One region of the Bacillus sp. JJ864 genome, then DNA from elsewhere that is predicted to be linked to it. Evidence: riboswitches for the same ligand, from Rfam matches in the RefSeq annotation. Region 1 holds a riboswitch; the other holds the start of a gene.

Region 1 (3,421 bases):
ATCATCAAATACAACCACTTTTAAGCTAAACTCTTTTCCGTCTAACCGTTCGATAATTGAATCTAGCATACTAAAGTTCGTTGACATCTTTGAACTCGGCGGCTTCGGCGAAATTGTCACCTCATCTATATGAAGTAACCAATCTTGCCATTTACTTCCTTGCGTTTCAATTGCTGTACGAATGCCGTTCTTTTTTAATAAAGAGGTCAATTCTCCTAAATGCTTCAGCAATGCAGGATTTCCACCAGAAATGGTTACATGTGAGAAATTTTCTCCACCAATTTGCACTAGTTCAGAAAAAATCTCTTCTGGCGACATTTGACGAATTTGCTCTTTCGCAGAACCATCCCATGTAAATGCAGAATCACACCATGCACAGCTATAATCACAACCTGCTGTACGAACAAACATTGTTTTTTGTCCAACAACCATTCCTTCTCCTTGAATTGTCGGTCCAAATATTTCTAAAACAGGAATGTTACTCACCCATCATCCACTCCCGTCTTACTTCTGCATAGCTTGTTGGTGTTTCAAATAAGCGCACAAACTCAACACGCGCCCCTTTATATTCATTTTGTCGATCACCTTTTGTTAGTGCCTCTTCCATTTTCTCGAAAATCCATACAACCATATTTTCAGCAGTTGTATTCATAGCTGGAAGTGTTTCATTTAAGTAACGATGATCTAAATATATTTCAATTTCATTTTTCCAAATTTCTTTTATATCACCAAAATCAATCGCTAAACCAATTTCATTGACATAACCACTAATTCCAAAAATTACTTTATACGTATGTCCATGAAGGTTTTTACATTTCCCTTCATAACAGTGCAGATGGTGGGCAGCATCAAACGTAAATTCTTTACTAACCATAACACGCTTATTATGATACTTCAGTTGCTTGCGCTCGATGTCCTGATCTATTTTTTGTAAATTTTCAACTATGCGAAATCCAAAGAAGTCTTGTGTCATTATGCTTTCGCTCCTTCACGTTCTTGTACATATTTATCAAGTCCTGCTTTACGAAGCTGACACGCTGGACATTCACCGCAGCCATCACCAATAATTCCGTTATAGCACGTTAACGTTTTTTCACGGACAAATTCAAAAGCTCCAAGTTCATCTGCCAGTTTCCACGTTTCTGCTTTATCAATCCACATAAGTGGTGTATGAATAACGAATGGATAATCCATCGATAAATTTAATGTAACGTTTAACGATTTCACAAACACATCACGGCAATCTGGATAGCCGCTAAAGTCTGTTTCACACACACCTGTTACGATATGGCGTGCCCCTACTTGTTTCGCTAACACAGCCGCAAACGATAAAAACAATAGGTTACGTCCATCCACAAATGTCGACGGCAACTCGCCATCTTCATGTGTAATTTCCATATCTGTACGCGTTAATGCATTAGGAGCTAGCTGATTTAACAAGCTCATATCAAGTACAGTATGCTTTACACCTAATTCTTTTGCGATTTCCGTAGCACAATCAATTTCGAGTTTATGACGTTGATTATAATTAAACGTCACTGTTTCTACTTCTTCAAACTGTTCAAGTGCCCAAAATAAACATGTTGTACTATCTTGACCACCACTAAAAACAACAACCGCTTTTTCCTTTTTCATTTCACTCATTCTCCTCTTTTTTCGATTCCAAGAAGAAAGAGCGTTCTTGAACTGTCATACTAAAAAAACAAAACAATATCAAAAAGGACATTGTTCTCTTCTTAGTTTTTTATAGAGGGAGTTCGCGAACCTCTCCCATGCTATGCATGGATTGTCTTCTTTAATTTGCACCTTACATTGTAACACACCGAGTATACGAGTGAAAAACGTCTATTTTTTCTGTTTTTTCTAAAAATAATATTTCATTTTCTTCCATATTAATAGTATGATTATTTTATATAGCAAACTTTTATTTCTCGCTACAAGGAGGTTTTAAAGCTGAAGCTTTTTATTATGTACCTCTTCATAAATATATTATTTATTTTAGTTACAATGTTGATTTATCATTTATTTTGGAGCGAAAAAGGAAATCGCTCTCCAAAGCTCAATTCATTTGTATTTATTCTCTCTTGCAGTATTACCAGTATTGTTTGTATGTCATTTGCTGCAAAAGTTGATTACGGTTTTCAATTTGACTTCCGACATGTCGTGCTCGTTGTCGGAACATTATCTGGAGGACCAATGGCGGGTGGTGCAATTTTAGGTGTTATGAACCTTTATCGTTTTTTTATTGGCGGCAGTGGCTTCATACCTTCTCTTATTGCCTCTATCATTTTGTACATTTTTCTCTTTACAACATACAAAGTATATATAAAAGGGAAAATCAAAACAAAAATGTATTTAGCTTTTTTTTACAGCCTCATATACGGCATTGGCTGGATTCCCTATTTTCTATCTATCGTTCCAAATCCAAAAGACTATACACCTTATCTTGTTACATATGAGTTATGCACAATTATAGGAACGATTTTAATTTTATACTTAATGGAAGTTTTACAATCACAAGTCCGCCTTGCAAAAGAACTTGTGAACGCCGAAAAATTTCATCTCATCGGTGAGATGGCTGCTTCTATTTCACATGAAATTCGAAACCCACTTACATCAACAAGAGGATTTCTTCAATTGCTACAATCAAAAAGCTATTCAGAACAAGAAAAACTGTTATATTTAGACATCGCTATGCGCGGTATTGACCAAGCAAATCATGTATTAACAGACTACTTAACATTCGCAAAACCAAGTATTGAAAAAGTACAACTATTACAGTTAGAAGAAGAATTACTTCATGCAATTACGCTCATGACACCATTAGCAAACCTTTCTAACGTTCGTATCCATTATACGAAACAAAGTAAAACATTTTATATAATGGGAGAAAAACAAAAGCTCAATCAATGCCTTTTAAACATTATAAAAAACTGTATTGAAGCAATGCCAAACGGCGGTGACCTTACATTTACTGTAACACCTGCTAATAAACATATCCAATTACATATTCAAGATACCGGAATCGGCATGAGTACCGAACAAGTAAAACGTCTCGGTTCCCCTTTCTACTCTACAAAAGAAAAAGGAACAGGTCTTGGAATGATGGTTGTCTTTAGTATTATAAAAGCAATGAATGGTAAAATTGACATCAGTAGTAAGAAAAATATTGGGACAACTTTTCTTCTTATATTTCCCTTAACAAAAAAAACGTGATGCAGGTGCATCACGTTTTTTTTGTTTCATCTACAAGTTCCGCAAAAGTCTTCACTTTCCCATGCGGCTGTTGATGTTCTTTTCGTGCTTTCCATTGCCTTTCTTGCTCCCGTTTTTTATTTCCCATTATTTCAACTCCTTTTCAGATGTCCTTATATATGTTCCAACATATGAAGTAGGAATATACATATACTGAATGATGCAA
Region 2 (3,421 bases), on a different contig from region 1:
TTAATAAAAACCCCAGCGCCGGAAGGACCGGGGTTTCCTTTTGAGGCACCATCAATGTACACTTCAATCAAACTGAAACCCTCCAATTAACCGATTGTAATACTATAGCAGCATGTAAATGTTTCATTCGCTTTTAACATTTGAATTCCTTTTTTCTCTTTAAAGTCTTTTGCGGGTTCTAATTCATCAGCGATGCCATACCAAGGTTCAATACACAAGAACGGTGCATCGTTTCCTGGTGTCCATACACCGACAAATGGGAATCCTTCAAATGAAACTTTAACAAATTTATTATGATTGTGAGAACGGATGGTAATTTCATTTTTACGCATATTTTCAAATATTAGTGCGTCGTTTTGAAATAAATCATACGCAAGAGGAAGCTCTGTTGCTGCTTCTGCTACTACGAGTTTATGTTTAGAAAGAAACGGTCCTTCTAGTACACTTGATTCTAAGCGCTCTGGAGTACTGAAAGATAAATAGTAGTCTGTGAAAGATTCATTTGGTAATAATGGACAATTAAAGCCAGGATGTCCTCCAATTGAAAAATACATTTCTTCCGAGTTGGAATTGAATACTTCGTATGTTACGAATATAGATGTTTCATTTAATTCATAAGAAACAAGCAATTCAAATGCAAACGGATAGTTTTGTAAAGTTTCTTCATTACTTGTTACTGCGTATGTAATTTTTGATTCATTTTGTTCTTTGATCGTAAATGTTAAATCACGAGCAAAGCCATGTTGTGTTAATGAATACGGTTTACCATCCACATAATATGTATTGTCTACTAATCTTCCGACGATTGGGAATAAAATAGGAGCGCGTCGCCCCCAATACTTTGCGTCTCCTTGCCATATATATTCTGTATGGTCTTCTTTTAAGCGAACGCTTTGCAGTTCTGCACCCTTTTCAGAAATGGATACGATCATCTTTTTGTTTTGAATCATTGCTGTCATGAACAAACCTCCTAAATCTTTCATGTTTTTATTATACGTCCTGTAAAAACAAAAGGATAGCGTATGACCCCCCTTTTATAATTTGTTCATTTCATACATAAAGTAAGGATTTTGTTATATTGACTTGGATTCAAATAATAATTATAATTTAAATTTGTTTATTAAAATATTCACGTGGTTCGTAACCATCCCACGTAAAAAAACTAAGGAGATCGTATAATGAAAATTAAGACACTTATTGGTAATGGGATTTTAGCGGCACTATATATTGCTGTTACTATGCTTATTCAACCTTTTGGTTTTACGAATATTCAATTTCGTATTTCAGAAATGTTTAATCATCTTATTGTGTTCAACAAAAAATATATTTACGGAATTGTGTTAGGTGTATTTTTAGCAAACCTCTTTTTCTCACCAATGATTGCATATGATCTTGTATTTGGAGTGGGGCAATCTATTATCGCCTTGCTTTGTACAATCGTTTCTATGCGTTTTATAAAAGGGATATGGGCACGAATGATTTTTAATACAGTGGTCTTTACATTTACAATGTTTATCATTGCGATTGAGCTCCATCTTGCCTTTGATTTACCATTTTTGTTTACATGGTTAACATGTGCGATTGGTGAGTTTGTTGTAATGGTAATCGGAGGACCTGTTATGTATTTTATTAACAAACGAGTACAGTTTGAGAAATTTGTGTAAGATTCATCAGAGAGTTGTTCACTTTATCGTGGCAACTCTTATTTATTTTACTTGTGTTATCTTGCATATGAGGGCGAAAAATCGTGCCGCTGGATATAAATTCATTTTCATTTTGCAACAGATAAGTCGATGCTATGCACGGCTAGATACACTCATCCGCCTAAAAAAATTTTTTAACTTGTGTTTATAGAGATAAATGAATTTCGAATAGAATACTGTCCGTATAGACAAAATAGGATAAAATAAAAGCATAATATGTAGTATGAACGTGCAGGGGTTTTACATATAAAAGGGGGAGCATAATGAAATATAAAATTACTTGGTTATATCGAACAAAATATGGTTTAGAGACTAACCTAGAATCAGACTTCCTTCATTTAGAAGAGGCAATACAGTTCGCAGCGGATTTTGAAAAAACAGGGAGAGCGAAGGAATTGTTATTTCATGATGAAAGGGGAGTAGAGTGGACGTTAAAAGAAGTTAAGAAACTAAATAAACAAGTTGAAGAAGAGCCACAAGATCTTACGCTATATTTTGACGGAGGATATGATATTGAGACGAAAGAAGCGGGAGTGGGAGTAAGTATTTATTATAAGAAGCAAGGGAAAATGTATCGAATTCGCCGCAATGCTTACATAGAAGGAATTGATGATAATAATGAAGCGGAATATGCAGCACTATTATACGGAATGAACATATTGGAAGAGCTAGGGGTTAAGTATGAATCGGTTATACTTCGTGGTGATTCTCAAGTCGTTCTCCAACAATTAGCGGGTGAATGGCCATGCTATGAGGAGCATTTAATTCATTACTTAGATCAAATTGAAAAAAAAGCAAAACAGCTGAAAATAAAATTAGTATGTGAACCTGTTTCTAGAAAACAAAATAAAGAAGCGCATCAATTAGCAACGCAAGCATTGGAAGGAACGAACATTGATAGTCATAAAGAAATAACAGAATAGGAGTGTAGAAGGAGTGGATCGTAAGCAGTTAATTACCGAAGTAAACGATTTATTAGAAACATATTGCGATGGTTGCTTTTTGCAGAAGCATTTTCGAAAAGAACATAGCAAGTATTATGCTCACTCCTTTTGCATTCGACAATGTACGATAGGAGAAAAGTTACAAGAGTATGGAAAACAATTGTCTTGAGCAAGCATCTCTTTGCTTAGATGAAAGCCGTTTATTTCAATAATGGAAAATGAGTTTATGATAAGTAGAGTAAGCGTGTGAAGATGCTTTCTGTGACTAGGGGAGATTGGGAGAAAACAAAAAGATGGCGAATGCCATCTTTTTGTTTCTTATTTCTACAATCCGCTTCATTATAGACGATAGGATGAAACGTTGATACCTTTCCACTCATAGTAATCTAGAATACCGGAGTAAATTGCTTCAGCAGCACGTTGTCTCCAATATTCAGAACCTAATTTTTCATTTTCTTTCGGATTGTCAATGAAAGCGAGTTCTGCAAGGATAGCAGGCATTGTATTTTCACGAACGACATATAAATCGCCATCTTTTACACCACGGTTTTTCGTTTCCAGCGCATCTACGAGACGACTTTGTACTTTTTCAGCTAGTACACGGCTTTCTTCTGTATTAGGGTTTCCATAACTTCTTGATTGCCAATAGTATGTTTCTGTTCCATTTGCAGTACCATTGAAGCCATTTGCGTGAATGCTCACAAAAATATCTCCGTTATTTTGCTGTGCAAACTGTACTCGTTTTTGAAGTGATTCTTTAGCCGAATTACCAGG

What was found. Region 1 has a riboswitch for preQ1 ahead of queC (7-cyano-7-deazaguanine synthase QueC). Riboswitches for the same ligand answer to the same signal wherever they lie in the genome.
Region 2: linked by a shared signal. The riboswitch ahead of V7024_RS20540 (QueT transporter family protein) and the one ahead of queC (7-cyano-7-deazaguanine synthase QueC) in region 1 are both predicted to bind preQ1.

The regions. Positions count from the first base shown of each region.
Region 1 covers NZ_JBALLY010000057.1:2,024-5,444, forward strand. The annotation lists gene queE (7-carboxy-7-deazaguanine synthase QueE) at 1-486, opposite strand, end outside; gene queD (6-carboxytetrahydropterin synthase QueD) at 479-973, opposite strand; gene queC (7-cyano-7-deazaguanine synthase QueC) at 973-1,644, opposite strand; PreQ1 riboswitch class I at 1,731-1,774, opposite strand; gene V7024_RS10420 (ATP-binding protein) at 2,008-3,216, shown strand; gene V7024_RS10425 (DUF6254 family protein) at 3,227-3,343, opposite strand.
Region 2 covers NZ_JBALLY010000153.1:12,417-15,837, forward strand. The annotation lists gene V7024_RS20530 (reverse transcriptase-like protein) at 1-71, opposite strand, end outside; gene V7024_RS20535 (aldose 1-epimerase family protein) at 87-959, opposite strand; PreQ1 riboswitch class I at 1,128-1,172, shown strand; gene V7024_RS20540 (QueT transporter family protein) at 1,179-1,664, shown strand; gene V7024_RS20545 (ribonuclease H family protein) at 1,967-2,626, shown strand; gene V7024_RS20550 (zinc-finger domain-containing protein) at 2,640-2,816, shown strand; gene V7024_RS20560 (PA14 domain-containing protein) at 2,987-3,421, opposite strand, start outside.